2 regions of the Paenibacillus sp. HJGM_3 genome follow, and region 1 is predicted to be linked to the other one. Evidence: riboswitches for the same ligand, from Rfam matches in the RefSeq annotation. Region 1 holds a riboswitch; the other holds the start of a gene.
What was found. Region 1 has a riboswitch for cyclic di-AMP ahead of ACI5FR_RS18800 (C40 family peptidase). Riboswitches for the same ligand answer to the same signal wherever they lie in the genome.
Positions count from the first base shown of each region.

Region 2: another riboswitch for cyclic di-AMP. It lies ahead of kdpF (K(+)-transporting ATPase subunit F); the one in region 1 lies ahead of ACI5FR_RS18800 (C40 family peptidase).

Region 1 is NZ_JBJGED010000017.1:34,250-49,611, forward strand. It holds gene ACI5FR_RS18785 (YwhD family protein) at 1-3, opposite strand, end outside; gene ACI5FR_RS18790 (M1 family metallopeptidase) at 143-2,119, shown strand; gene ACI5FR_RS18795 (hypothetical protein) at 2,147-2,965, shown strand; cyclic di-AMP (ydaO/yuaA leader) riboswitch at 3,099-3,234, shown strand; gene ACI5FR_RS18800 (C40 family peptidase) at 3,238-3,714, shown strand; gene ACI5FR_RS18805 (LysR family transcriptional regulator) at 3,806-4,693, opposite strand; gene ACI5FR_RS18810 (threonine synthase) at 4,903-6,141, shown strand; gene ACI5FR_RS18815 (hypothetical protein) at 6,199-6,588, opposite strand; gene ACI5FR_RS18820 (hypothetical protein) at 6,653-6,862, opposite strand; gene ACI5FR_RS18825 (HD domain-containing protein) at 7,009-7,629, shown strand; gene ACI5FR_RS18830 (HAD family hydrolase) at 7,626-8,312, shown strand; gene ACI5FR_RS18835 (FAD-dependent oxidoreductase) at 8,386-8,949, shown strand; gene ACI5FR_RS18840 (sigma-70 family RNA polymerase sigma factor) at 9,122-10,093, opposite strand; gene ACI5FR_RS18845 (phytoene desaturase family protein) at 10,125-11,435, opposite strand; gene ACI5FR_RS18850 (DUF5946 family protein) at 11,518-12,012, opposite strand; gene ACI5FR_RS18855 (putative quinol monooxygenase) at 12,052-12,360, opposite strand; gene ACI5FR_RS18860 (Rossmann-fold NAD(P)-binding domain-containing protein) at 12,428-13,369, opposite strand; gene ACI5FR_RS18865 (DUF6157 family protein) at 13,478-13,903, opposite strand; gene ACI5FR_RS18870 (exodeoxyribonuclease III) at 14,013-14,780, shown strand; gene ACI5FR_RS18875 (SRPBCC family protein) at 14,864-15,316, opposite strand; gene ACI5FR_RS18880 (MFS transporter) at 15,355-15,362, opposite strand, start outside.
Region 2 is NZ_JBJGED010000003.1:19,109-34,470, forward strand. It holds gene ACI5FR_RS04260 (helix-turn-helix domain-containing protein) at 1-12, opposite strand, end outside; gene ACI5FR_RS04265 (phytanoyl-CoA dioxygenase family protein) at 211-1,143, shown strand; gene ACI5FR_RS04270 (NADP-dependent oxidoreductase) at 1,247-2,185, opposite strand; gene ACI5FR_RS04275 (MarR family winged helix-turn-helix transcriptional regulator) at 2,442-2,915, shown strand; gene sigJ (RNA polymerase sigma factor SigJ) at 2,942-3,823, shown strand; gene ACI5FR_RS04285 (carboxymuconolactone decarboxylase family protein) at 3,962-4,414, shown strand; gene ACI5FR_RS04290 (phytanoyl-CoA dioxygenase family protein) at 4,640-5,473, shown strand; gene ACI5FR_RS04295 (helix-turn-helix transcriptional regulator) at 5,536-6,405, opposite strand; gene ACI5FR_RS04300 (M23 family metallopeptidase) at 6,565-8,031, shown strand; cyclic di-AMP (ydaO/yuaA leader) riboswitch at 8,856-9,051, shown strand; gene kdpF (K(+)-transporting ATPase subunit F) at 9,314-9,391, shown strand; gene kdpA (potassium-transporting ATPase subunit KdpA) at 9,425-11,104, shown strand; gene kdpB (potassium-transporting ATPase subunit KdpB) at 11,126-13,156, shown strand; gene kdpC (potassium-transporting ATPase subunit KdpC) at 13,172-13,780, shown strand; gene ACI5FR_RS04325 (universal stress protein) at 13,846-15,362, shown strand, end outside.

The DNA of each region.
Region 1 (15,362 bases):
CATCCCGGACACCTTCCTATCTATCAATTGTGGAATTGACATTTCTTTTTACTCATTTTAGCTAATATTTGTCCAAAAGCAAACATATAGATGGGGTAGTAAGCTTGTCAAGCTTGTCAACGGGGTGAAAATGTCTATGTCCATGATGTCTCGTCTATCCAAACATCCGGCGCTGTGGATGCTCGTCACGGCTCTGGCGATCGGCTCCATCTCCGCGGCTTATGTGAGCGGCACCTACTCCGACACCCGCTCCACCATCGCCCAAGAGCCGGTCGCCGGCAACCAACTGCAACCGCCCGCCCCGGTACGGATCGAGCCGGTCGCCCTCAGCCGGCGGCTCGTCGAATACCACATGACCGTGCAGCTCGAGCCGGAGCGCAAAACGCTGCAAGGCGCCCAAGCCGTCACATGGGAAAACCCCGGCAGCAAACCCGTAAGCGAGCTCTACTTCCACATGTACCCCAACGCCTTTCAATCCAAACGGACAACCTTCAACAAAGAATCCGGCGGCAAGCTCCGGGGCGACGAGATGACCAAGGACAGCTTCGGCCGCATAGACATTACGTCCATTCGTATGGAGGACGGGCTCGACTTGTCCTCGACCTTGCAGTTCGTACAGCCCGATGACGGCAACAAACAGGATCAGACGCTCGTCATGGTACGGTTGCCCAAACCGGTCAACCCGGGGGAGAGAACCACACTCAAGCTGAACTTCACCGTCCAGCTGCCTTCTGTGTACGCCCGGATGGGGTACAAGGACGATTTCGTCATGGCCGGCCAATGGTTCCCGAAGCTCGCCGTCTATGAGCCGAAGGGCACACGCGGCCGCGCCGAGGAAGGCTGGAACCTGCATCAGTATCACGGCAACTCCGAGTTTTACTCCGATTTCGGCATTTACAACGTGCGCATCCAGGTACCCTCGAAGTACACCGTGGCAGCCACCGGATTCCCCACCCGGCCGGCGACCGACGACGGCACGAAGAAGACGTACTCCTTCTACGCGGACGATGTGCATGACTTCGCCTGGGCCGCTTCGCCCAAGTTCGTCTACTACGAAGAGCCCTTCTCCACGCCGAATATTCCGGGCATGAAGATCAAGCTCTATCTCGATCCGTCGCACAAGGACCTCAAGGACCGCTACATCTACGCCGCGAAGCGGGCGCTGACCAAGTACAGCGAATGGTACGGCTCGTACCCGTACTCGACCCTCTCGATCGTCGTCCCGCCGGAGGGAGCGAACGGTGCAGGCGGCATGGAATACCCCACCTTGATCACGAGCTGGGATGCCTCCGTCGATCGAAGCGGATACGGATTGGAGCGCGTCATCGTCCACGAAATCGGCCACCAGTATTGGTACGGCATGGTTGCGAGCAATGAATTCGAGGAGGCGTGGCTCGACGAAGGATTCACGTCCTATGCCGAGGACCTCGTGATGGAGAACGAATTCGGCGAAAAACCGAACCTCCCGCTGGAATCGAGCTACATGACCTCTCCGGCTCCTCTGAAGCAAAATGCTTGGGCCTATCCGACGCACGGCAATTACGCCGACAACGTATACACCCGGGCCAAGCTCGTGCTTAAGGGCATTGAGGATCAAATCGGCCCGAAAACGATGCAGCGCGTCATGCGCACATATTTCGAAAGGTGGAGCTTCCGCCACCCGTCTACTGCGGATTTCCAGAAAACGCTGGAGGACGTCACCAAGTCTAGTTGGAGCGGGTTCTTCGATCAATTCGTCTACGGCGGCATGATGGCGGATTATACCGTCGATAAGGTGCTGTCGAAACGAACGAAAGTGGACGGCCAGAGCGTATACGAGAACAGCGTAGTCATACGGAAGCTCGGGGCTTCCTACAAGAACGTTCCGGTCCAGTTCCATTTTACGGACGGCTCTACCGTCGATCGCACATGGGAAGGCCACGACGCGCAAGTGCTGTTCACGCTTACGAGCAACGCCCCGCTGGAGTGGGTCGCCATCGATCCGCAGCACACGCTGATTTTGGAGAACAAACGCATGAACAACTTTTATCAAACCCAGGTGGATGAGCAATGGAAGGTCCGATGGAACATCGGGCTGGTAAAGCTGATCGAGACGTTAGTAGACGGGGTCGCCTGGTAAGCCCTGGCGGGGAAGGAGCAAAAAGCGATGCTGCATTATTTGAAGGACGGGTTCCGAACGACCGTTTCGCAATATTTTCTGCTGATCGTGCTATGGCTGTATCAATTCGTTTGGGGGCTGATGCTGCTCTTGTTCGTCAAGTCGATCGTCGTCCCGCTCATGCACCGCTATCCCGGCGGCCACTTGCCGAGTACTGCAACGCACCTGTTCCTCGCCGAAGGGGAATTCCAACTCGTGAAGACGAATATAAGCCATCCTTACCTATGGACTTTATGCGCACTAATTCTGATTCGAATGGCGCTTACCCCGATGATCAACGCCGGGATCTTCTACTCCATTCACAACACCCACCTGAACGCGGGCTACCGCTTCTTCCGAGGGGTGAAGGAACTGAGCGGTCCCTTCAGCCTGTACTACGTGCTGCAGATGGCTTTTACGGTCATTCCGCTATACTGGCTTATTCCTATCGCCAAGCGGGCGATTCACGCCTTCACCTCGTACGAGCAGCTGCTCTCGCAGCTCGCGCCCTGGATCGTCGGCATGTTCGCCTACGGCTACATGATCCATTTGATCTTCCTGTACATCATGATCGGCCGTACGACGCAAGCGCCAACGCTCGACACAATCGGCGTCCTCATTCGGCGGTTCCCCGTAGCACTCGTGCTCGCTTCCCTGCTTCTCCTGTTCTCGGGGCTCTTGACCGCTTTGACTTTAACCGCAACGCTATGGTGGGCCGGCATCTCCGCCCTGATCCTGCATCAAGCGTTCCATGTGCTGAAAATGCTGTTCAAGCTGTGGGCCGTTTCGACGCAATACCACCATTTTACAGAAAATCACGGCACATAGTTCGGTTTTTACCCTTAAAAGCCCGAAATCCGCTAAGGATCTCGGGCTTTTTTTGCATTTCGGCGATTTTTTTTGCTGAGAGAGGAGGATTTTGGCAGACCAAGGCGAATATATACTGCCGGAACGAAAAAACAATCGATATTTGCCGAATTCCCGGTTATCGGGAAACGGGGGAACCAATCCGGGTGAATTGATCTCGCTTCAAAGTGATCATAGGGAACCTTCAACCGAACCCTCAGCTAACCTCGTAGGCTCTGGAAGGAGTTTGTTGTTTGAAAAAGGTTTCTTTGTTGTTCGTCAGTCTTGCGATGCTGCTCTGCTTTCAACTTGGGAGCGCTTCCGCAGAAACGGTCCTCGAACACACCGTGGACGAGCTGGTAGGCACGAAGTACAAGTATGCAGGCATGTCGCCTGAGACCGGCTTCGACTGCTCCGGCTTCACCAAGTACGTGTTCGCCAAGTTCGGCTACGAGCTCACCCATCAATCCAAGGCCCAGAACAAGGAAGGGTATTGGATTCCGAAAGAGGACCTGAGACAAGGAGACCTCGTGTTCTTCAACACCGACGGCTCCGGCATCTCCCATGTGGGCATTTACTTGGGCGATGGCGTGTTCATCCACTCTGCCACGGACAAGGGCATTGTGAAGAACAACCTGAGCGAGAAGTACTACGTGAAGACGTACGTATCCGCTCGCCGTATTCTGTGGGACGACCTCTACAATCAGTTAACCGCAGACTACACCAATTGAAACACCCTCTGAGCAAAAGTTTTGGAGTGACCCCACAAGCCCTGCACGCTGCGGAACTACCCGCCGTGCCGGGCTTGTATTCTGTCCGGGGCTAACGGGCGAGCTGCTCTCGAACCCAAGCTGCGAAATGGCGTGCCGTCGGCGTGAGCGTCTCCCCCTTGCGCCGGCACATGTGGATCGGGTTCGTAAGCGACACCCCCCGCACCCGGACGGTGGCCACCTCGCCGTCCGACAGGGCGGACTGAACCTCGAGCCGCGACACGAACATCGCTCCATAGCCGGCGGCGACGGCCCGGATCATCTCGGATATCCCGTTGAACGTCAGGCCGATCCTGAGCCTCAGCCCCCGTTCCCGGCACAGCCGCTCCAGCCTGTCGCGAGCGGAGCTGCCCGCTTCCCGCACGAGAAAAAACTCCCGCATCATCGTCTCCAGGTCCGCTTCCTTATTCGCCAAAGAATGGCCGCTCGGCACGACGAACACCATCTCGTCTTCCAATAGGAGTTCCCGATCAATCTGCTCCGGCCAAGCTTCGCCGCTGCCGATGAATGCCAGGTCGGCCTCATAGCCGAGCAGCCGCTCCCCCGCCTCCTGGCTGTTGCAGGAGCTCAGGACGAGCTCTACGTCCGGATAGCGCATCTTGTAGCCGGCGGCCCATTGTGGCAGCAGGCGGTGGGCAGGCAGGCTCGTGGCCGCAATCCGAAGCTTACCCCGTTTGCCTTCGCGGTGGAGCGCAACATTCGTCTCGATCTCTTCCTCGAGCGCGAACAGCCGCCGGGCTTGCTCAGCCAGCATCGCCCCCGCTTCCGTCAGGGCAATCCCCCTGCCCTTCGGCTCGAACAGCGGGAGGTCCAGCTCCCGCTCCAGATTGCGCAGTTGAATCGTGACCGCCGGCTGGCTGATGCGCCACACTTCGGCCGCTCGGGTCACACTGCCTTCGCGGGCTACGGTGTGGAAGAGCTTCAGCGCATGCAAATTCATCCGAGTCCCTCCTGTTTCTCATAAATTATATTTATATATAGAGTATTATTATATATTAGTTTTATGAATCGTGCTGATGTATTGTGGAGCTAAACACCACCACCAATACACAGGAGGGCTGCAAGATGACGATAACCTGGATTTGCTGGGATTGCGGACAGCCGCGGGCGCAAGGGCAAGGGCGAGGGCAGGGTCATGGGCATAGTCAAATGCAAGTGCAGGAGCAAGGGCAATCCCATCCTCTGCAATGCTCTTGCGGGGGTTTGTACGACGTCGAGCTCGATGTCCGGGGCCTCGATGCCGAGCGGCTGAAGCGGCTGTTCGACGCACGTCTGGCTGAGCGTATGACCCCCTACGCCAGCGGGGTGTGGAGGTACAAGGAGCTGATCGACCCCGAACTGCCGCTCGAGTCGATCGTGACGAAGTACGAAGGCAACACCGGGCTGTATGCCCCGGAGAGCGTCGCGAAATATGCCGGCGTGCGCCGGCTGCTGCTGAAGGCGCAGAGCGAGAACCCGAGCGGCTCGTTCAAGGACAACGGCATGACGGCTGCCGTCTCGCGCGGGATGGCCGAAGGCCATCGCCGCTTCGTCTGCACGTCGACGGGCAACACGTCGGCGTCGCTCGCGATGTACGCCGCAATGGCGGGCGCCGAGGCGGTCGTGCTGCTGCCGGACGCGCACGTCGCCGCCGGCAAGCTGTATCAGACGCGAGCCTACGGGGCGCGCGTCGTGTCACTGACCGGCGCCGGCTACGACGCCGGGATCGCCTCCCTCCTGCGGGGGGAGGCGGGGGGCGGCGCCACGGGCGCCTGCGCCACGGGCGCCTGCGTGGTGAACTCGATCAACCCTTGGCGGATCGAGGGCCAGAAGAGCATCGTGTACGAGCTCGCGCACACGCTGGGATGGACGCTGCCGGATTGGATCGTCGTCCCCGGCGGCGCACTCAGCAACGCAACCGCCTTGGGCAAAGGCTTGCGCGATCTGTATGCCCTCGGCTTCATCGACCGGCTGCCTCGGGTGGCAGTCGTGCAGGCGGAAGGCGCCGCGCCGTTCCACAGGCTCGTCGCCGCACTCGGTGCACAGGCCGATCGCGAAGAGTTCGCACCCGCTGCACCGGCACCCGTGCCTGTGCCGGAGCTCGGGCTCGAGCCGGAGCTTCACCCGCACACGGTCGCCTCCGCGTTGAACATCGGCTATCCGCCCAGCTGGAAAAAGGCGCTGCACTACGCGATTCGCGGCACGAACGGCGTGACCGCGTGTGTCAGCGATGCCGACATCCTCGCGGCCAAGGCGGTGATCGACCGCAGCGGCATTGGCTGCGAGCCGGCCTCGGCCGCGACCGTCGCCGGCTTGCGCCAGTTGGTCGCGTCGGGAACGATCCACCCAGACGAGACGGCCGCCTGTATCTTGACCGGCCATCTGTTGAAGGACCATTCGGCATCCTAAAGGAGCACACAAAAAAGCCGACCACGGCAGGTCGGCTTTCACAATTTTAACAGCGAACTAATCCCTCGTAAAAAAGGTTTGGTCTTTGCTGGACTTCTTCCGGTTCAGCTCATGCTTGATCTCCCCTTGGATGCGGACGGTGCAATCCAAGCAAAGCTTCCCTTGGCGAATCGGGGCCGAACACAGGTCGCACTCATCCACCAGATTTGGGTAATCGAACAGCTTCAGCTTCCCTTTCCGGATCAGAGCGCGGATTTTGCCCGCAGGAACGGCGCTCATCTCAGCCAGTTGCTCGTTGGTCAGGTGGCGGTTGCGCTTTAACTGGCTTTCCACCGCTTGAATCGTTTTGTCTTCCTCGCTTGCGCAATTCACGCACATGTTGCGAAAGTTCTTTTGGTACACATTCCCGCAGCCCGGGCAATGAGCCACACGTAGTTCTCCGGACACAACAAGCCCCCCGCCACACATAGTTCCAGCGAACTAATTTTACCATGCGACGCCAGGAAATTCATCAGGATTTTTGCCCGTTCCGACCACTTTTCTTGACCGCCTCTTCCTCCCGCTCCACATCGCACCACAAGCCGCTCGGATCGCTTGTGCTGTCCCCGCAGCAGCCGTTCCACTGCCCGCAGTTGAAGCATTTCCACTTCGCAAACCACCATTTCATCGGAAAGCCGCATACCGGGCATGGGGGAATTTCCGTCGCTCTTCTAGGTTCCACTGATATCCCCTCCTATCGCATTGCTTGAACGTATTCGACAGGGAGGCGCAATCTCCTATCTGGTGTAGGAGCCGCTGTCCAGGTTATGGTAATCTATGAACTAGATCGAGATGCAAAACTACTGAATCCTAAAAGGGGGAGCCGCCGTGCAGCCATTATTACAAACGCTTTCTCAATCGGTCCCGTTCACCGATGACCTGAGGCAAACTGTCCATACGTTCCTGACCGTCAATGGGTGCCCCGTCACCGCGAATCATTGCATAGATGTAGGCGCCGAAGCCCGCCGAGTCGCCCTCCGGTTCGAAGCCGACCCGGACAAGGCCGAGATCGCCGGTTGGCTGCACGATATTAGCGCGGTGTTCCCGAATCGGGATCGCCTCGCGGCGGCCCGGGAGCTCGGAGTTGAGATCCTGCCGGAAGAAGCGCAGTTCCCCATGATCATCCATCAAAAGCTGTCCAAGGTGATGGCTCGAGAAATTTTTCATGTCCACGATGCAGAAATTCTGGATTCGGTCGGCTGTCACACTACTCTACGCGCCGGCTCTACCCGCATGGATCAAGTGCTGTTCGTAGCGGACAAAATCGCCTGGGATCAACCCGGCACCCCGCCTTATATCGAGGAGCTGAGGGCCGCTCTCGAGATTTCACTCACACATGGGGCGTTCGCGTACATCGCGTATTTGTGGCGGCAGCGGGACTCGCTGAAGGTCGTCCACCCTTGGCTCCGCGAAGCTTATGAAGAGCTGAAAGGAATCGAGCGCCTATGATCTTCTTCGACATTGACGGCACACTGATCGACTTCAAACAGGCGGAAGCCGCCGGCATCCGCACGTTCTATCAAACGTACGGCCACCATTTCACCTTGACGGAAGAAGCGTTCCATGTGGAATGGAGGGTGGTGGGGGCCCGTCATTTCCCCCGTTTCCTGCGAGGGGAGCTGTCGTTCGAGCAGCAGCAGGCGGAGCGGGTGAAATCGCTGTTCGAGCTGGCTGCGATCCGGCTCACGGACCGTGAGGCCGGCGCATACTTCGGAACTTACCTCCAGGCGTTCGAATCGAGCTTGGCAGCCTATGACGATGTGGTCCCCTGTCTGCAGCAGCTTCGAGCGATGGGTCACCGGCTGGGCATTATCAGCAACGGGAACGGCGCGCAGCAGCGGAGCAAGCTGGAGCGGGCAGGGCTGCTAGCTTACTTTGATGCGATTGTGGTGTCCAGCGAGGCGGGCGCGGCCAAGCCGGACCCGCGCATATTCGAGGCGGCCTGTCTCCAGGCGCGGCGTGACCCTGGTGCTTGCCTATATATCGGGGACGATGTGGAGACGGACATTGTCGCCTGCCGACAATACGGCTTGTCCGGAATCTGGCTCAATCGGACAGGGACACGTACGGAGCATAAGGTCCCGGCAATCGCCCGCTTATCGGAATTGGATCCGGGGCTTGCCTTTTTATAATCAATCTAATTAGTGGTATAATGTAGAAGTTGGTCAATCGTATCATATCATGACTCGTGAAGGAGGAACGTACATGTACGACATTGCAATTATCGGAGCAGGACCGGCAGGAGCCAGCGCGGCGATCTTCGCGGCGAAGGCAGGCAAGAAGACACTGGTGATCGACAGCGATCAGAGTGTCACGAAACGAGCCTGGATCGTGAATCATTACGGCGTGAAGGAAACGACCGGTCCGGATCTCGTGGAAACCGGCAAGCAGCAAGCCGCTCAATTCGGCGCGGAGCTGGTGACGGGGAAAGTGTCGAATGTGACGAAGGGGGCCGATGGGTTCACCCTGCAGACCGACGACGCGTCCTACGAGGCGAAGCATGTGGTGATCGCGACGGGCATGTTCGCGGACTTGGCGGAGGCAATCGGGGTCACGACCGTGCCGGGAACGGAGCCTCGCATCAAGACAATCGTGCAGGTCGACGCTGCGGGCAAGACGAGCGTCGAAGGGATCTGGGCGGCCGGTACGATCGCCGGCGTGAGCATGCACACGATTATTACCGCTGGAGACGGAGCGAAGGTCGCCATCAACATCATCAGTGAGTTGAACGGCTCCCGCTACGTCGATCACGACGTCTTGAAAGCGTAAGCTCGCCTTTCGTGCACTAACGACGCTAGCGACTTAACCAAGCAGTCCCTCCGGCTCACGAGCTGATCGCGGGACTGCTTTTTTGCGCTCGCTTTCGGCTAATTGGCACCTTTTCCGGACGTAAAAAAACCTTCTCCGGTTCCCAGGAAGGGATAGGAGAAGGTGTAGATGTCTATGACAACTGGCCTCCCGGTATATGCTGCAGCTTGTCGGGGTTGAGGACAAGGTAGATGCCGGCAATGGAATCGGCCTCCAGCTGGAACGAGATGACGTTAATCGGTTCTGAACCGTCGTATCCCACGATGCCCATATACCCGTTCACCTCGGTCAATTGAATGCGGAAGTCCGTCGGCACCTTCTCTATAACTCCGAGCAGGAAGCGGGCGATCCGATCCGCGCCCAGGATCGGACGAATCGCGGCAGTGACCTTGCCGCCTCCGTCGGATTGCAGGACGGCATCCTGTGTCAGCAGCTCCATCAGAGCCGTCAGGTTGCCGGTATGCAGCGCCTGGACGAATCTCTCTACGATCGAGGAGCCGACCGGCTCCGAGGGCGGGCCGGAGCTCGGCCTGGTAGTCCGTTTCCCCATGTCGGTCTCCGCGACGGCGTCAACCTCTACCTCCGCATCTGCTCCCGCACGACTCGTTCCGCTGATCGACCGTTTAGCCCGGTGAAAAATTTGCCGGCAATTCGCAGGGCTCTTGTCCACGATCTCGGCTATTTCCTCATACTCGTATTGCAGCACCTCGCGCAAAATGAACACCGCCCGCTCCACCCAAGAGAGCTGCTGCAGGAGCAGCAAATAGGCGGTCGAGACCGACTCCTTCAGCATGAAGCTCGCCGCCGGCTCGCTCGTTAGCGCCGTCTCCTCGCCCACAAGCGGCTCGGGCAGCCACGGACCGACATACACCTCACGTTGCTTGCTCGCCGACCGAAGCCTGTCGATCGCGCGGTTCGTGACGACGCGGCACAAGTACGCCTTCACATTGCGCACCGGCTCCGGCTGCGGCTCGTTGTAGTGGAGGAACGCCTCCTGCACGGCGTCCTCGGCATCCATGACACTGCCGAGCATCCGATAAGCGAGTGCAAACAGCAACGGCTTATAGGTCGTGTACACTTGGTCGAACGGTAGGTTCTGTTCCATGCGGGTGCCCTCCTGGTTCGTTGAAGTTCAGTCACATCACCGCGATGCGACCGCCTGCTGAACTTTCGCCTATATGCAGCTCATGCACCGCCTGCCGGGCGGCTCTTCTCGCGCTGGCCGCGGCGGCATCGACGAGCAGCTCGCCGTGGCTCGCCCAGTCGCCGGCGACATACAAGCCGGCAATGCCCGGCACGCTCGGGCCGACATTGGCTTGGCTGCCGCCCATGTGCGGATAGTCCTGGACGACGGTTAGATTCGGCAGGAACTGCCGCGCCACGACTCCCCGCTCCCAACCGGGATGCAGGAGGGTCATGGCCGCTTCCAGCTGGCTCAGATCGGCGCGGGCATCCTTCTCGCCGCTGCCGTTGTACTTGATCAAATGCACCACTACGGTCCCGTCATCACTCAGTCTAGAGGCCGCCGAGTGGTTGCTGAAGAAGATCGGGCAATCGAGCCCGATGGCGACATTGCGGCCCGTGACCGGCAGCCGCTTCAGGCACAAGTCGAGGCAAGCCGCCATCACCGGACGCGCCTCTTCCTTCCATCTCCGCAGCAGCGTGTGTTCGGCTCCCTCCGTCATGCGGTACGTATCCGCAGGCGTTGCCGTACTTATGACAGAGGCGGTCTGCAGCACGCGGCCATCCGCTAATTCAATTCGGCGCACGGCGCCTTGTTCCTGCTCGATGCGGCTGACTCCGGTGCTCTCCAGGAGCTGCACGCCCGCTTGCACCGCTTTCTCGCGGAGCTGGTCGACGATGCTCTGCCAGCCTCCGTCCACATAGCGCACGCCGCTCTTCAGGGAGCGCCCTACTTGCTTCAAGGCCGGGCCGGCGACCTGGGAATCCGGGTCGAACGTGTATGTCGCCGTTCGCGTCAGCGCGTAGAAAATATGCCGGACCAGCGGATCGCGAACTTCCTGCTCCGCCCACTCCCGGACCGACATGACGGGAAGCCGGGAGGTGTCGAGCGACTTAAGCCGCATGAACAGCCGCCCGAGCTCCAGCTTGCCCGCCCACGACAGGAAGGAGGAAAACATCAGCTTGGCCGGATCCCCAAGGGGGACAACCTGCCCATCCCAGATACCTGCCACCTTGTACGAAGGGCTGCCGCCTGTCATCCGCACCCCGAGCTCCTGCAGGATGGAATACGCTTCTCCGCCTTGGTAGACCGCGTGTCCCCCCAGGTTGAATATAGCGCCGCCCTTCTTCACCGAGATCGCCCGTCCCCCGACTTTATCGGACTTCTCCACAAGCACGCAGGACCGGCCCGCCCGGACCACCTCCAGTGCCGCTATTAATCCAGCCATGCCTCCACCAATGACAACTACATCCGTTTCACGCATGTCGAACACCCTCCATTCGTCTTTTGTACTTATAAGGCGAAGGAAGGGTGCGGTTTGTGACAAAAAGATATAAATTATTTTCTCAGGCCAACCGTTCCGCGCAGATCCGCCTGATCTCATCGTGTACCGAAGCCCACGCGTCCCAGACATCCTGCATCCACTCACGCTGCATCGAATCCCTCGGCGCGCCGGGCTCGGCTTGCAGCACATCGAGCACGGTTCGACGGTACAGCTGGTCAGGCGCATTCCACTTGGGCCAATTCGTCTTCCGCTTCCCCAGCTCCATATGTGCCAGCTGTACTTGGCGACCGGTACGGCCCTGCTCCAGGGCGAGGTAGAGGCCGATCAAGGAAAACACGGTCGTTATCGCAGCCGTAGCATCGCCGGTATGCTGAGCGCCATAAGCATCCACGGAGTGCTGATGCTTGAACGTGATATCGCCGTAGGTCATATAATAGGCCGACAACTCCCCATACAGCCCCCAGCAGGCCTCCGTAGCGTTATACCGGTCATGAAGCGAATGCTTCTCCCCTGGATGCTCCATCCCGCAGCCCGGACAAACCTCCCTTTGCGTCATCCAGTCAACCTCACCTTCTTGGCACAGTGCCCTCCCCGATTACAGACCTTTGCCCCCCAGAGTCCGCAGCTTCGTCCCCTCCATGCCGGCGATCATCGGCCTGGCGCGCGCGATCGTCGCCTTGACCGATTCGAGCTGCAGCGAAGCCGCATGCGCCGCTGCATCCGTCCACACTTCCGTGATCCAGATCGAATCGGGATCCTCCTCCGGAACACTGATCACATACAGCAGGCAGCCTTCGAACGAGCCCAGCTCCGCTGCGCTTTCCAGCAGCATGGCGGCCAAGGCGTCCCGCTGCCCGGGATGAGCGATCAATTTGCCGCTATAGCCGAATTTGGTGGAATCCATCGTCAACATTCCTCCTTGTATTTGAACACCCTTCCTTCAGTATACACCACTCCCCTGACAGATTCGGTCAGGGAAGCGCACACATGTCCACTTCTTTATCTGCGAGCAGATGAAGCAACAGAGCCTTTTGCACGTGCATCCGATTCTCCGCCTGCTCATAGATGCGGGACCGCTTGGACTCGACTAGCTCCGCCTCGATCTCGAATCCGGGGTGGATCGGCATGTCGTGCAGCAGATAGGCTGTGGACTGGCCCAATGTAGTCCGGTTCACTTGAAACGGCAGCATCGTCTTCATCCGCCGTTCCCTCTCTCCCTGGTACTCCGGGTCGTGGTAGAACTCCATATCGATCCACGTATCGGTATACACATAATCCGACTGAGCGGCTGCGTCCTCCAGACGATCCATCCGCTCGACCCATCCGCTCGCGAAGGCGCGCTGCATGAGCGCTTCGTCCCAGGAAGCTTCATTGACGATAGGCGTCACCAGGATGAGGCGGATGCCCAATGTCATGCAGCCCGCCACCAGCGAGTTCGCCACATTGTTATGGATCCCTACATACGTCAAAGTGATGGAGTCGAACGTACCCGATACCTCGTAGACCGTCATCAGGTCGGCGAGCGCTTGGCAAGGGTGGTACTTGTCGCAGCACCCGTTGATCACGGGGACGCGGGAGTAGCGAGCCAGCTCCAGCACGTCCTCGTGCTTCTTCAGCCGGGCCATGATGGCGTCGCAGTTGCGCGAGGCGTATCGGACTTCGTATTGGATCGGGGAGAGGCTGAAGTTGCTCTTGTCCCAATCCATCACTACCGGATAGCCGCCCATTTGCCCAATCCCAGCCTGGAAGGAGAGCAGGGTGCGCGTCGATGTTTTTTGAAACAGCATAAGAAGTCCCTTGCGCTCGCAGGCGTTGTAGTAGTCCTGGGGATGGCGCTTAATCTCGAGGCCTAGGCGAAGAATGGCGAGCAGTTCGTCACGGTTTAACTCTTGCAGCGATAGCAGGTGTTTCATACGGATGCACCTCATTCTTGTATAAATATAATAATAATCGTATATTTATACATATTATTCGGCTTGCACCCTCCTGTCAACATCCACGATCCACGCTCCACGCACTTGCTATTTTTCCCGGCTGTTCCGCATGGCGGGCAGCACGCGTACTCCCTCGGCCCCTTCGGCATAAGCCTCATATTGCTCCGACCCTACGGGGACGAGCGCTACTTTGCCTTCCGCGTTGAAGTGCAGGCCCCAGCCGAATTTCTTCGGCAGCATCGAGGCACGCATGCACGCCTTAGGCACTTGGAAGAACTCATCCCGGATCTGCGTACCGCGTGCTTCGAGCTCCTCAGGGGTGATGCCCTTATGGCGCACATGGGTCTCGAACATCACTTCCTCTTGGGTGTAGCCGTAAGGGTGGTTAGCAATCAAATCATATTCGATGCCAGCCTTTGTCTTGGTCTCCTTCTTGTCCGGCGGGACGGTGGCTTCCGAGGCGGGGCAGTCCGCCGCTACCTTAATGAACGTGTTGTAGTAATTCCATTCCATGGCAATGAACCTCCTTCAGCATCAGGCCGTTTCTATGCTACACTAGTAAAACCTTCTCCTATTATGTTAAACCAATTCTAGTCTTTATAAAAGCGAGGTTGGCGATTCAATGAAACTGGTATCTTGGAACGTAAATGGCTTGCGGGCCTGTGTGAACAAAGGCTTCAACGACTATTTCGAGCTTGTGGACGCCGATATCTTCTGCGTACAGGAGACGAAGCTGCAGGACGGCCAACTCTGCCTCGAGCATGAGCCCTATGCGCAATATTGGAATTACGCGGTGAAAAAAGGCTATTCCGGCACCGCCGTCTTCACGAAGATCCGCCCCCTCTCCGTCCGCTATGGCATCGAGGAGGATGAGGAGGCCGAAGGCCGCATTCTGACCCTAGAGTTCCGTGACTTCTACCTCGTCAATGTCTACACGCCGAATGCGAAGCGCGATCTCTCCCGGCTCCCGTACCGGATGGAATGGGAAGACCGATTTCGCGCCTATGTGCTAGATCTGGACAGCCGGAAGCCGGTCGTGATCTGCGGCGACCTGAATGTCGCCCACCAAGAGTTCGATATCAAGAACGCGAAGTCCAACCGCGGCAACTCCGGGTTCACCCAGGAGGAGCGGGACAAGATGACCGCGCTGCTGGGAGCCGGATTCCTGGATACGTTCCGGCATTTTTACCCCGATCGCGAGGATGCTTATTCCTGGTGGTCGAACATGCCTAAGGTCCGTGAACGCAATGTCGGCTGGCGCATCGACTACTTCCTCGCCTCCGCTCGGCTAGCCCCGCATCTGGTGGACGCTCAGATCGACGCTCACGTACTCGGCAGCGATCATTGCCCGGTCGTGCTGCTTATGCAAGGGCTGGAAGAGTCGCCTTAACCTGTGCCGTTATGAGAAAAGGCCGGAAGCGGCCTCGACGCGATGTCGAGCCGGCTCCCGGCCTTTGCCTTATGTGCTTCCTGTTACCAACCGAAGTTGAGCGTCTTCCCGGTCTCGGCAAGCGTCTTGATGTTGCTCAAGAGCATCGGCCAGCTCTCTTGCGTGCTGACGTAGGACGGATGGTTGTCCGGCCACTGATCGTTCACGAGCGTCAGCTTCGTGGTCTCCCCAACTTCCTCCAAGGTCATCGTCACGCGGGTCTCGAGCTCGGCATGATTGTCCCGGTAGGAGGGACCGGCATGCTCGGTGAAGCTCATGAGCTTGTTCGGCTCGAAAGCCAGAACCGTTCCGTATACGTGCACCGTTCGGTCGCCGTCGTTCCCTGGACCCACGTACGCATAAGGCGCGCCTACCTCGAAGGTCGATTCGAGCGTACTGCCGAAGAAGATCGCTCTCGTCCCTTCCGGCGAGACGAGGATATTCCAGATCACCTCCGGTTTCGCTCCAACATAAATCACATACTTGAGATCGTTCATTTTAGCTGCCTCCTTCAAGGAATAGGATCAAAGGATATTTATTCTA
Region 2 (15,362 bases), on a different contig from region 1:
TGAGTCGGACATGGCGTTACCTCCTTGGCGAGTGCGAATGGTAAATGGTCGAGGGGCGACTTCATCTGCTTTTAACATACCATAATATTGGATACCAAATCATATGTTTTGTCTAATTACAGCCGGCGAAATCTGACGTACAATGAAGACAAATCCGAGCGGTGGCCATCGCCTCGATTCCATTCCAGTAAGCCGAAAGAGGTGCATGTTATGGATTCGAAAGTTCCTTCGATTGAGATTCCTTATGTGGATGCTCAGCAGCAGGACTGCATTACGGACGAGCAGGCGCAGTTTTTCCTCGACAATGGGTTCCTTGTGCTGCGTCGTGTAGTGGTGGGCGACGAATTGAAACAGGCCCAAGCCGAAATGACCGAGCTGACCGAGATCGGCATGGCGGGGGTCGACGATAATTCCGACTACATGTATGGCAAAGGACGGAAGACCGGCAACAATGTGCTGAAGCGGATCGAGTACGTCATCGACAAGAAGGACTCCATGAAGACGCTGCTCGGCAATCCGTTCATCCTTCGGTCCGTGGAGAAAATTCAAGGCCGCAATTTTATCCCGACATGGGATTCGATGGTGCTGAAAATGCCGGACGAGGGCATCATCGTCCCGTGGCACCGGGATGCGGAAGTCCCCTATGGAGCGGTCAATCCAAAGCCGATCTTCAATGTCGATTTCTATATGGACGACGCGGATCTGAAATCGTGCCTGTGGGTCATTCCGGGGAGCAACAAGTGGAGCAAGGAAGAGATCCAGGCGCGCATTCGCCGGGACGCCGATTTCGATACGTCCGACGCCATACCGGTCCCGATGCAGGCGGGCGACGCGATCTTCCACGACATCACTGTGCTGCACGGCTCGCCGGCCGGCGACGGCAACGCGCTGCGGCGCACCGTCTACTTCGAGTTCCGCGAGATCGAGACGGAGCACGACTATGGCCCGCACGTGCCGGCCTACATCCCGCTCAAGCAGCAGGTGCTCTTGGCATGTATGGAGCGCCGACGCAACGACCCGGCGTTCGCCCACGAGAAGCCGTTCGAGTATCGGCCGTTCGGGCCGTTCGCGGTGACCGCGGCGGCGGAGCCGCCCAGTACGTATCGCTATCCGCATGGGGACTATTGGCGGGGAAAAGCGTAGGCGGATAAAGGAAGTCTAACCGAAGCCCTATGGTGGGGGCTTCGGTTTTTTCCATTTCGTTGCATGGCATAGTTAACTAATAGGATAAGCATGTATGTGCGAGTCAATCGCCCACATGTAGCAAGATCCGCCCCCGGCCATGTCCGGATTGGCTGAGCCGATGGGCTTCGGCGGCTTGGGCGAGCGGTAGGACCGGACCGATGAACGTCCGGACATGGCCTTGCTCGATCAAGCGGGCGATTGCCTCCAGGTCGGCGGTGCCGGCCGTCCGGCTCGGCTTGAGTGCGCGGATACCCAGCGCCTGCGCACGCTCCTCGGACGGTTGGGCCAGAAGGGACACGAGGGTCCCGCCTCGCTTCACAACCGCCCAGGATCGCTCCAGCGTCGGGCCGCCGACCGTATCGAGCACGAAGTCAACCTCGGCTGCCGCTTGCTCGAAAGGGGTCGTCGTATAATCGACCACTTCCGCCGCGCCCAGGGAGCGGACGAAGTCCATGTTGGCCGGGCTCGCCGTCCCGATCACGGTCGCTCCGATCCAGCGGGCGAACTGAACCGCGTATAGACCGACCCCGCCGGCGGCGCCATGGATAAGGATCCGGTCGCCGGCCTTCAACGCGCCGTCATGCACGAGCGCCTGCCAAGCCGTCGTCGCGCCGCCGGACAACGACGCCGCCTCGGCGAACGGCAGCGCGTCGGGCTTCGGCGCGATGGCTTCGACCGCCGCCGTCGTGTAGGCCGCATACGTGCCCTTCGGGCTGCGTCCGAATACGGCCTGCCCCGGCCGGAACCCGGTCACGCCCGGGCCGATCTCCGCGATAACGCCGGCGAAGGCGGTACCCGGAATGACCGGGAAGTTCACGGGGACGGGCATCAGCCCTTGGCGCAGCTTCCAATCGACCGGCAGCACGCCGGCATGATGGATCCGTACGAGCACTTCCCCGGCTTGAGGCTGCGGGAAGGGAGCTTGCTCCACCTGCAGCACTTCGGGACCTCCGTGCCGATGGTAACGGATGGCTGTCATGAATGACGCGGAATGATTCATAATGAAGCTCCTTTCAGATCAGGGTAGGCGCACGAATAGGGGAATGACTTTACATCGCTCAATGCCCGGAAGTACAATGAATAAAATCGGAGTTCGCATATATTGAGTATACTCACTATGAGTGTATGGGATTTATTTGGAGGAGTCAAGAAGCAGTGCAGTAAACCAGTACAAAAAGCAGCACAGAGAGCCGTGCAAAAAAGCCGTGCAAGACCGTGCTAAAAGCCGTGCAAAGAAGCCGTCAAGGAGGATTCATATGCGCCAGTCCGGAAACCCTAAACCCGATCATCCCTCGGAGCCCGCACCATCGGCGGGGGACGTCCTGCAAGCTTTGTTCCGCGCGTCCCATCATTTCCACCGTCAATTCGAGCTCGGCCTCACGGCTTGCTCGGTCCCCGCTTACCTAACGGGGCCACGAGTGCGGTTTCTGGCAGCGGTAATGGAGGCCGGGCAGGTGCGGATGGGCGATATGGCCGACAAGCTCGGGATTCAGGCGCGGACGGTCACCCAGTTCGTCGATGCGCTGGAGCAGGAGGGGCTGCTCGTTCGACTCCCCGACCCGAAGGACCGCCGTGCGACCCTGTTGCAGGTCACGGAGAAGGCGCTGCCGCTCGTGGCGGATGCGAGGGCCGCGATGAGCCGGGTGGCGGCGCAGGTGCTGTCGCCGCTCACGGACGAGCAGCGCCGCAGTCTGTACGCGATATTATCCCCCTTTAGCGTGGGATCATGACCGGTGACCGAGAAGGGAGAATGGCGATGCAGATAACCATAGATGAGATTTACCGGGAGTATCGGGGCTTGCTGATCTCCGTCGCTTACCGGATGACGGGCTCGATGGCGGAGGCCGAGGATATCGTGCAGGATCTGTTCGTCCGGCTGGCGGAGACCGACTTGTCCGGGATTCGTGAGATGCGTGCGTATCTGATCCGCAGCGTGACGCATCGGGCGCTCAATGTCATGAACTCCTCACGGCACCGGCGAGAGGTGTACCCGGGCCAGTGGCTGCCGGAGCCGGTCGCCGACCGCCCGGAGGACGATCCGGAGCGCCGGGCGGTGCTCTCGGACGACATGAGCTACGCGCTCCTCGTGCTGCTGGAGCGGCTGTCGCCGGACGAGCGTGCGGCGTTCCTGCTGCGCGATGTATTCGGGATGAGCTACCGGGAAGTGGCGCAGGCGATGGACAAGACGGAGGCGAACAGCCGCAAGCTCGTCAGCCGCGCCAATATGAAGCTCCAGGGCGAGCGGCCGAAGCGAACGCTCGATCGCGAACGCTCCGAAGCGTGGCTGCGGATGTTCACCCGCGCGACGGAGTCGGGCCGCTTCGGCGAGCTGCTCGCGTTCGTCCGCGACGACGCGGTGATGGTGTCGGACGGCGGCGGCAAGGTGCGGGCGGCGATCCATCCGATCGTCAGCGCGGCGAGAATCGCGGCGTTCTTCGAGGGGATCGCGGCGAAGGGCAGCTTGGCCGGAGAGTGGAGGCTGATCCATCTTGGCGGCGAGCCGGGCCTCGCCCTGTTGCGGGATGGCGCGATCGTCAAGGTGCTCCTCCCCGACTGGGATGACGAGGGGCGCATCCGGCAGTTGTTCCTGATTGTGAATCCGGACAAGCTGAAGCATCTCGGGCTTCCCGATCATTGAATCGCACAATTAATATTGTGGGCAGTGGATCGAACCTAGCTGCAAAGTGTTTGTCACAAAACCGGCCGGCTATTTGTCTACATCATGAGCGCGCTTCTTAAGAAGCCGCATTCCCACAATGGAAGGAGCAGGTTCCCCATGAACCTTCGATTCAATCATTATAATGTCCATCCTGAGGTCTACAAGCTGATGAGCACGTTCGAGCAATGGGTTAGCAGCAGCAGCCTGGACAAAGAACTCTACGAGATCGTGAAAATCCGGGCTTCGCAGATCAACGGATGCTCATTTTGCCTTGATATGCACTCAACCGACTTTCGCAAGCTGGGGGATAACGAGCAACGCGTCGTTCTCATCGGCGTCTGGCGGGAGAGCCCATGCTTCAGCGATCGCGAGCGGGCGGCGTTGGAATTGACCGAAGCGGTCACGGAAATTTCGAAGGGCGGGGTTAGCGACGCCTTGTACAACCGGGTGCGCGAACACTTCAGCGAGAAGGAGTACATGGAGCTGATCATGGCGATTAACGTCATTAACAACTGGAATCGGATCGCGATTTCAACCGGGATGTACCCAGGGTATCAGAACGCGAAATAAGTTGGGGTGGCGGAAAGAGCCGTCCGAGGTCGAGTATGGGGACCACGGTCGGCTTTTTGCCGTTCTTGTTTCCGCATACGCCCGGTCTTGCCGCACAATCTTGCAAAAGTGCAAATGCTTGTTGCAGAATGGCAAATACGGGAGGGATGCGGGTCGGATATGCTTGCATCAAGGAAGCAAACAACAAACCGTGATTCGCGGATCCGACTAGGGAGGCTGGAGCTTATGTTAACGCAAGCGCAATTGGACGAGTTCGAGAAGAATGGGTTTCTTAAAGGGGACGTCGTGTTAAGCGATGCAGAAGTGGAAAGGCTTCGCGAGGAGCTCGACCGCGTCATCGAAGGGAAGTCGGGGAAAGCGCCGGTCCTCAACCGTAACTTGCTCGAATATCAAGAGAGCGGAATGGGCATGGATATGAAGATCAGCGAGAAGGTCGTCCAGATCGTCAACATCTGGATGGCGAGCGAGGCGTACCTCGAGCATGCGAAAAACAAGCGCGTGTGCGAGGAAATCGCCCAGCTGTGCGGGACGGACACGCTCCGCATCTGGCACGACCAGATTCAATACAAGCCGCCTGTCACCGGGGGGCCGACCGCCTGGCACCAGGATCACCCGCTCTGGCCGGTCATCCAGCCGGCCGACCTCGTCAGCGCCTGGATCGCGCTCGACGACGCCGTCATCGAGAACGGCTGCATGTGGATGGTGCCGGGCAGTCACAAGTGGGGCAACCAGCAAAAGTATCTCCGCGCCGACGACCGGTTCATGCCGTATCACGCCGATCCGGAGATGCTTCCGGCAGATGCGGTGGTCCAGGCGGTGCCGTTCGAGATCAAGAAGGGGCAGGTGGGCTACCACCATAGCCTCACCTGGCACGGCAGCCCGCACAACCGCTCCGAGCGGAAGCGCCGGGCGATCGCGGTGCACTACATGCCGGGGCATACCCGGTACGTGCCTTCGGCCCATCACCCAATGCTGCCGTATGTCGAAGTCGAGCCGGGCGAGATCCTGCAGGGTGAGCATTTCCCGGTCGTCTACGAGCGTGATGTAGTACGGAGCTAAGTAGAAAAGCGGTTGAGCGGAGTCTGCGTAAGATGACCTGCCAACCGCTTTTTGTTTGCTCTTTAATGGTTCTGCAGCTTGAACTGTGTCGGCGTGAGGCCGGTCAGCTCCTTGAAATTGCGGGAGAAATAATGCAGGCTGGAGTAGCCGAGCCGTTCGGCGATGACGTCCAGCTTCTCGTTCGTCAGCAAGTAATACTTGGCCTTCCGGATGCGCTCCGCGATCAAATATTGCTTCGGATTCGTACCGGTCACCCGGCCGAAGAGCGAAGCGAAATACACCGAATGGTACCCGCACAGCCCGGCCAATTGGGCCACGGTCCAGTTGACCTCCGGATGCAGCTCGATCGCCTGCAGGGCCGGCTCGATCTTAGCTCGATCCGGCGATAGCGGCTGCTCGCCGAGCAGATGCCGGACGATCCCCGTGAGCAGCTCCATCAGCAGCGCGCGCAGCAGCCAAGCGTGACCGGGCAGCTCGCGCTGATATTCCGTCTCGAGCCGCTTATGAATCGGCTCCAGCCCGGGAACGGCGAAGTGGTGCGGCAGAGTGAGCGAGATCCGTTCGTCGATCTCGAGCGTGTAGGCCATCGGCTCCTGGACGAGCTCTTGCTCGGAGCAGTGGAGGATCGAGTAGGCCGGATGCACTGGGACGGGGGAGTCATGGTCGAGGTGAAAGTGAAGGCTGAAGAAGCGCGTAGCCTGAACCGCGACTAACCGATGCGGACTGTGCGCACCATAAAAGGCGTAGTCGCCGCTCCGCAATCGGTATGTTTCGGCCCCCAATTGAAGCTCCGCTTCCCCGGACGCAACATAGAACAGCTGGCAGTCGGGAATGAGGCGCGGTCCCCATGTCATCCGGGAAGGTGCTTCATCGTGACTGGCAAAGTTGACGGTAGGCCGCAGCCGGCTGAGCGTTCCGTTGAAAGCGTGCATTGGGGTCACCTCGCGCAGACAAAGTTCATTGCTTTCATTATGGCGACCCTAGGGCGAGGATGCAACCGGAATTGCGCACGTTTGTCGCAGACAAGTGTTGTCCGGCAGCAGCAAGTATCGTACTATGGAAGCATCCATGAAAAAGAGAGGCACGGAACTATGGCCGACGGCAAACAAGCAGCTTCCAACATTCGCAACCGAAAACGAAACCGGATCTATAAAGGGGTCCTGCTCACAGCAGGGCTTATCTCCATAGCCTTGGTAAGCATGGCCGCCTACAACGTGAGAACCGCGGTAGCGCCACAGCTGGCGAGCGGCGAGACCGAACTCGCGGTGCCGATTCCGAAGGCTGCGGTCGAGCTGCGCATGACGGACTTGGACCACGGTTGGGTCCGTTACGAGGACGCGATCGAGGTAGCCGGAGTGAAGCGGTCCTATACGGAAATAACGACCGACGGAGGGCTGAGCTGGAAGGCCGCCCCGAGCGCTGCCGGTGCATCGGCAAGCACAAGTGCGCCAGCCGGCACGGGCGCTGGTACGGCCGCTGGTACGCCCTCGGCGACCCCAGATCCTTGGGCGGACTTATGGGCGCCGCCCGCGCAGCCGCAGCTCACTACGCTGATGATTGCTTCGAAGACGTACAAGGTGAAGCAAGCGCAATTTCTCACCTCGGCCATCGGCTGGGCCATCGTGGAGAGCGACTCGGCGGAGCCTCTGCCGCCGCTCGTCACCGTGGACGGAGGGAAGACGTGGCAGAAGGAAGCGACGCCCGACGTGCGGCAAGCGCTCGAGGCGGAGAAGAAGCGGCGCTCGACGGTCCAGCTCGAAGCGCAGCTGTATGAGAACGCTCAGGCGGCTCGCCAAGCGATGAGCTCCTCCTGGAAGCTGTTCCCGGCCACCGCCTACATCGGCGACGCGGTCCTGGTGCGCCACGACGGACCGGGCGAAGTCGCTTGGCAAGGAGCTGCTTACAAGCTCCAGCCCTATGGAGCGGGGTACTTCACGTACTTGCCGGTATCGCTGTCTGTCAAGCCGGGGACCTATACAATCGGGGATCAAGTGCTGACGATCAAGTCGAAGAAATTCGAGACGCAATACCTGCAGGTCACGCAGGAGATGGAAGCGATGAAGCAGGACACGGCCCGCATTTTGGCCGATCAGAAGAAGATCGACGCGGCTCGGAGCAAGTCGGCCCCGGAATTCCTGTTCGATTCGGAGTTCATTAAGCCGATCGAAGGGATCCTCACGACCCCTTACGGGTACACCCGGTACGTGAACAACAAATACGACAGCTCCCACCTGGCGTTAGACTTGGCCGCCAAGCAAGGGACGCCGATCAAGGCGACCAACGACGGCATCGTCGTCCTGGCGGAGACGCTGTACTTGACCGGCAACGCCATCTATATCGACCACGGCATGGGCCTCTTCTCCCAATATGCGCATATGTTGCAGTTGAACGTGAAGACCGGCGACAAGGTCAAGAAAGGCGACATCATCGGCCTCGTAGGCACGACTGGATTTTCAACCGGCCCCCATCTTCATTTCACGTTCTGGATGCACAATGTGCAGGCGAACCCGGACATTTTCTTCGGCACGAACCCGTTCCGCTGGCAGAGTTCCAAGTAAAGAGCTAAGCAAAAACCGGCCATAGGCCGGTTTTTTTGGCGCCAGGAAGCGGAAACTGGTCCGGTATAAGTTCCCATAGGCTGGGTGCACGGATTACAGTAAGGTGACGGAGGGAGAACAAATCACACGTTCTTGGGAATCTGACATCGGATCGGGGGTCATGGGATATATGTTCCGGGAATGACAAGTAATTAAGTAACGAGGGCTGGCGGATGATCGGATGAGGTGATGGAACAGTTAGGTCTCGGCTCAGTAAATCGGCTTTTCATAGATAACGGAAAAATTTTCCGCTATTGCTCGATTTTCATCGATCTCATAAAAATAATGAACATTTTTGCTGCTAACGATGTGAATGGGGTTGTTTTGCAATCGAAAAAATGGATTAGCGGCAAAATTTTCCGTTATTTGGGTTGGAATCACCTCGAAAATCAGGTTAGCAGCAAATTTTTCCGTTAATCGAGTCTACACCCTCCGGGCCCGCACCCCGCATCCCGCACCCCGCAAAACTAAGAAACCTCTCACCCGCCTATGCCGGCCCAATCCTCAATTTCGGGAAAAACAGCCCATATCCCCCGGTTCCTCTCAATAAAACGGATACAACCGCGCATCTCTTCCATTCTCCACATGCGTGCTATCTCATTTGCAGGCGTTTCGCCAATCAAGCGAAAATACACGAAATACAGAGCATCATAGAGAAAATCGGAGCCCCTATTCGATTAGCCCCTCGCCCCTACCGTTCCCTCTCCAAAATGAAAGCCGTCCTCCATTTACAGAACGACCCGGCAAGCGTAAGATACGACTCAGATTAATCCGAACCGACCGTTCGGAACGAATCGCTGAGTTTCCTGGGCCTGAGGCCTGGGAAAGCGGGGGAACCAAACGCGTCCCGCGGGCGACGGTGTGAGAGCCGTCAAACGCAGGAGGCATGGGGTGAATCCCGGTACATCGCACGTACCGGGTAGGGCGACTCTCACCGCCCGAATCCGTCAGCTAACCTCGTAAGCGTAGGATGGCAGAGCCGGTATCCACACCTGCGGCATGCCTTTGGAGAGAGGATGATGAAGCGTGTGATCTGACGTCAGACCACAGGGCTTAATGCCTCTGTGGTTTTTTTTGCATTTTTTTGGAACGCTATTGAAAACTGTGAAAGCACGTGATGAAAATCGGAGGCGATCGCGATGACCGATCTGTATATGCTGCTGCTCTTGGCGGCGACTTATTTCGTCTTCACCGGGTTCCTGTACTGGTGCGGCCGGGTGATCGAGGAAGGGGCCGAACAGCCATGATTGTAGTGCTCGTTTGCACCGCGCTCCTTTTTTTGTACCTGGTATATGCGCTGATCCATCCGGAAAAATTTTAGCCGGGATTCCGTCAAGGGAGGACACTGTCAACTATGGGCGTCTTGCAGATTACTATCGTCATAGTAGTGCTCTTGCTGCTCGTCAAGCCAATGGGCACTTACTTATACAACGTATTTCGCAATGAAGCGAACGCGACGGACCGCTGGTTCGGCTTCGTCGAGCGGCCCTTATTCGCCCTGATCGGGGTGAAGGACCGCAAGGGTATGACTTGGAAAACGTACGCCCTCAGCTTCATCGTCACCAATATCGCGCTAGTCGCTTTCTGTTACCTCATCCTGAGGCTGCAGAAGTTTCTGCCGCTCAATCCGAACGATATCGGTAATATGGAAGCGACGCTGAGCTTCAACACGGTCATCAGCTTCATAACCAATACGAACCTGCAGCATTACAGCGGGGAGACAGGCCTAAGCTACTTCTCCCAGATGATCGTCATCATGATGATGATGTTCACCTCGGCCGCCACCGGCCTGTGCGTCGCGATCGCGTTCATCCGCGGGATTACGAGCAAGGGGCATCAGATCGGCAACTTCTTCGAGGATTTCGTCAGGGCGCATACGCGGGTGTTCTTCCCGATCGCCTTGGTCGTGACGCTGCTGCTGGTCGCCTTGCACGTCCCGCAGACGCTCAAGCCGACGCAGACGGTCACCGGACTGGAGGGGCAGGAGCAGCAGATCGCGATCGGACCGGTGGCTTCGCTGGTATCGATCAAGCACTTGGGAACGAACGGCGGCGGGTTCATGGGCGTCAACTCGGCCCACCCGTTCGAGAACCCGAACGGGCTCACGAACGTCATCGAAATTCTGTCTATGTGGGTAATAGGTGCGGCGCTGCCTTACACGTATGGCTTGTTCGCCAAGAGCCGCAAGCAAGGCTGGGTTATTTTCTCCAGCATGATGCTCTTATTCGTCGCCTTCCTCGCCCTGAACTATGCGTCCGAGTCGAACGGCAACCCCGTCATGAACCGGCTCGGCATCGACGCCTCCCAGGGCAGTATGGAGGGCAAGGAAGTCCGCTTCGGTATCGCGCAGTCGTCCTTGTTCACCACCGTAACGACGGCGGCGACGACCGGCTCGGTCAACAACATGCACGATACGCTGACCCCGCTCGGCCAGATTACGCCGCTGTCTCTCATGATGCTGAACAACGTGTTCGGCGGCAAAGGGGTCGGGCTCGTCAACATGCTGATGTACGCCATGCTGGCGGTGTTCCTAGCCGGCCTGATGGTCGGACGTACGCCGGAATTCCTCGGGCGCAAGATCGAGCCTCGGGAGATGAAGCTGATTGCGATCGCGATTCTGGTGCATCCGCTTATCATTTTGGGGCCAACGGCGATTGCGCTTCTGACGGAGCTAGGGAAAGTCGCCATCACGAATCCATCGTTCCACGGCATCTCACAGGTGCTGTATGAATATACGTCGTCTGCGGCCAACAACGGGTCGGGCTTCGAGGGCCTGGGCGACAATACGCCATTCTGGAATATCTCTACCGGGCTCGTCATGCTGCTAGGCCGTTACATCTCCATGATCGCGATGCTGGCGGTGGCCGGCTCTCTCGTACGCAAGCAATGGGTGCCGGAGACGATCGGGACGTTCCGGACGGACAACGGGTTGTTCGTGGGTATTCTGGTCGGGACGGTCCTCATTATCGGGGCACTGACCTTCCTGCCGGTACTCGTGCTGGGACCGATCGCGGAACATTTGACGATTCGCTAATAGAAGAGGTGGGGATCAACCATGAGTTCAAAACGAAAAGGGTTATTGACCGGCGATATCGTCAAGCAAGCTGCGGTAGACAGCTTTGTCAAGCTGAACCCGGTCTCCATGATGAAAAATCCGGTCATGTTCGTCGTAGAAGTCGGCACGTTCGTCGTGCTGCTAATGACGCTGCTCCCTGGGTATTTCGGAACCGAGGAGGATATCGGGTTCAATTGCACTGTCTTCCTCATTCTGCTTTTCACGATCTTGTTCGCCAATTTCGCCGAGGCTCTAGCCGAAGGGCGAGGGAAGGCACAGGCCAGCTCGCTCAAGAAGACGAAGAAAGAAATCACCGCGAACAAGCGGGTGAACGGCGTCATCAAGCAGGTGCCGTCCACCGACTTGCGTAAAGGGGACATCGTCGTCGTCTCGCAAGGCGAGATGATCCCGGGCGACGGCGAAGTCATCGAGGGGCTCGGCTCCGTGGACGAATCGGCCATTACCGGGGAATCCGCCCCGGTCATCAAGGAAGCGGGCGGCGACTTCAGCTCCGTCACCGGGGGCACCCGCCTCGTCAGCGACCAACTAACGATCCGGATTACGAGCGATCCCGGGGAGTCGTTCATCGACCGGATGATCTCGCTCGTCGAAGGCGCGAAGCGGCAGAAAACGCCGAACGAGATCGCGCTGAACACGCTGCTCACCTCGCTGACGCTCATCTTCCTGATCGTCGTCGCCACCCTGGCGCCGATCGCGAAGTTCGTGGATGTCGAGCTGACGATCCCCGTGCTGATCGCACTGCTCGTCTGCCTCATCCCGACTACGATCGGCGGGCTGCTGTCGGCGATCGGGATCGCGGGCATGGACCGCGTCACCCAGTTCAACGTACTCGCCATGTCGGGCAAGGCGGTGGAGGCGTCGGGCGACATCAACACGATGATCCTCGATAAGACCGGGACGATCACGTTCGGGAACCGGATGGCGAGCAAGTTCATCCCGGTCGGCTCGGAGTCGGTGAGCGCCGTGGCGGAATGGGCAGCGATCAGCTCGGTGAAGGATGAGACGCCGGAAGGCCGTTCCGTCCTGGAGCTGATGAAGAAGGAAGGAATGACGTATTCCGAAGCGGTCGCGGTCGGCGGAGACTTCATCGAGTTCAAGGCGGAGACGCGGATGAGCGGCATCGACCTGAAGGACGGCCGCAAGGTACGCAAGGGCGCCGTTGACGCGGTGCGCCGCTGGGTCGAGGAGCAGGGCGGGACCGTACCCGCGGATCTGCAGCAGAAGGGCAACGCGATCGCGCAGGAGGGAGGCACCCCGCTCGCGGTCGCGGTAGATCGCACGATCTATGGGCTCATCTACCTGAAGGACACCGTGAAGCCTGGGATGAAGGAGCGGTTCGACCAGCTGCGCGAGATGGGGATCAAGACGATCATGTGTACCGGCGACAACCCGCTGACGGCGGCGACGATCGCCCGTGAAGCCGGCGTCGACGACTTCATCGCGGAGAGCAAGCCGGAGGACAAGATCGCCGTCATCCGCCGCGAGCAGGCCGAAGGCAAGCTCGTCGCCATGACCGGCGATGGAACGAACGATGCGCCGGCGCTGGCGCAGGCGGACGTCGGGCTCGCGATGAACAGCGGGACGACCGCGGCCAAGGAGGCGGCGAACATGGTCGACCTGGACTCGGATCCGTCCAAGATTATCGAGGTCGTTGGCATCGGCAAGCAGTTGCTCATGACGCGCGGCGCGCTGACTACGTTCAGTATCGCGAATGACGTGGCGAAGTACTTCGCCATCATCCCGGCGATGTTCACGATCGCCATCCCGGAGATGGAGGCGCTGAACGTGATGAGGCTCGGCTCTCCGCTGTCGGCTATCTTATCGGCATTAATCTTCAACGCCATTATCATTCCGCTGCTCATCCCGCTCGCGATGCGCGGGGTGGCGTACAAGCCGATGAGCGCGGCCAAGCTGCTGCAGCGGAATATGGCCTTGTACGGCTTCGGCGGCCTGATCGCCCCGTTCGTCGGGATCAAGGTGATCGACCTGATCGTGCATTTGTGGATCTAGAAGGAGAGAGCGCAAATGAATAAAAGGATAAAGCAAGAGCAAGAGACCGGGAGATTGTCGCTCGGCGTCGTCATAAGAATCAGCCTCGTCTTCATCGTCTTGTGTGGCATCGTGTATCCGCTCGTGTCTACCGGCCTAGCGCAAGTGCTGTTCCCGGGACGGGCGAACGGCAGCTTCATCGAGAATGCAGCGGGAGAGACGGTCGGTTCGGAGCTGATCGGACAGAAGTTCGACGATCCGATGCATTTTCAGAGCCGGGTGTCGAGTATAGACTATAAAGCGGAAGCATCCGGCTCGAACAACTATGCCCCGTCCAATCCGGATATGCTGAAGCGGACGGAGGAGTCGATCGCCGCCTGGCAGGAGGCGAATCCGAATGTGCCCTTGAGCGAGCTGCCGATCGACTTGATCACGAACTCGGGGTCGGGTCTCGACCCGCATATTACGCCGTCGTCGGCGAAGGTGCAAGTGCCCCGGATCAGCAAGCTGACCGGGGTGTCGGTGGCGCAGTTGAACCAGCTGGTGGACGATCATACGGAGGGGCGGGACCTCGGTCTGTTCGGCGAGCCGCGCGTCAATGTGCTGAAGTTGAACTTGGCCTTGGATAGTTTGTTGAAGAAGTAAGGAAGGGATCGTCGGGGGCTCTCAGGGCTCCGGACTTTTCCCGCTTCTAGGGGGAGTGGCATGGCATGGACGACTTCAAACGCAAGTCGCCGGAAGAGCTCCTGAAGTCGATCGCCCGGCTGCACCGGGGGCGGCTGAAGGTGTACATCGGCGCGCTCAGCGGGTCGGGCAAGACGTACCATATGCTTCGGGATGGGCAAGCGCTCAAGCAGGCCGGGATCGATGTCGTCATCTCGGCCGTATCCACGATGCAGCGGCCGGAGACGGTGGAGCAGATCGGGGATCTGGAGCGGGTGCCGAGCATCCGCCACCGCCTCGACGGCGTGGAGCGGAAGGATCTCGACCTCGACGCGATCGTGGCGCGCTGCCCCGAGGTGCTGCTCGTCGACGGACTCACTCACCGAAACCGGGAGGGGGCGAGATTCCCTACGCGCTTGGACGATATCCGCTTTTTGCTCGACCACGGCATCAGCGTCATTACGACCGTCAACGTCTATGAGCTGGAGGATGTGCGGGCGATCGCCAAAAAGCTGACGGGCATCGACGCGGCCGAGACGGTACCGGCCGACACGCTCGAGCGGGCCGACGAGGTCGTGCTGATCGACGTCACCCCGGAGACGATGCTGAGCCGGGTGGCGGAGGGCACGCTGCGCAATCAGAAGAGCGAGATGCTGAAGCGCGGCAACCTCGCCGTGCTGCGCGAGCTGACGCTGCGCCTCGTGGCCGAGGGCGTGAACGAATCGCTCGACCAGCATCGCGAGGATCTGGGGCTCACCGGCCCTTCGGGGGTATCGGAACGCATCCTGGTGTCGGCTCAATATCACTGGAACGGCTCGATCTACATCCGGCGCGGCCAGCAGATCGCCAAACGGCTGAATGGAGACCTGCTCGTCGTCACTTTCGTGAATCCGAAGCGGAAGACGAGCAAGGAGACGTCCGCGTTCAAGCGATCGATCACGAAGCTCGTCGAGCGGGTCGGTGCGGCAAGCTTCGAAGAGCTGCCGCTCCCGTCGCGGAGAGCGCTGCCCGGGATGCTGGTCGACTACGCGCTGGAGCACAAAGTCACGCGAATCGTGATCGGCCATTCGAAGCAGACGCGCTGGCAGGAATGGTGGCAAGGCTCGATCGTACATGGTATGTTGAAGCGCACGCGCCAGGTCGATATCTTCGTCGTGGCGGACCGGGCGGAGCATGAAGGCGAACGCATCCTCCCGACCCGGATGTCTAAGCCGGAGGACGAGGAGGCGGAGCTGTTCCGCCGCCTCACCTCGCAGGAGATGGACCGCCAAGTGCTGCGAATGAAGCGGGGACGGTTCAAGGTGTATATCGGGGCCGCGCCCGGCGTGGGCAAGACGTACACGATGCTGCGGGAAGGCAACGACTTGCTGAAGAAAGGCGTGCAAGTGTGCGTCGGGCTGCTCGAGACGCACGGCCGGGCCGAGACGCTCGCCCAGGTAGGGGCGCTGGAAGTGTTGCCGCGTCAGATGATCGAGTACCGGAGCACGCGCTTGGAGGAGATGGATACAGAGGCGATCCTCCGACGCAATCCCGAGGTCGTGCTCGTCGACGAGCTGGCGCATAC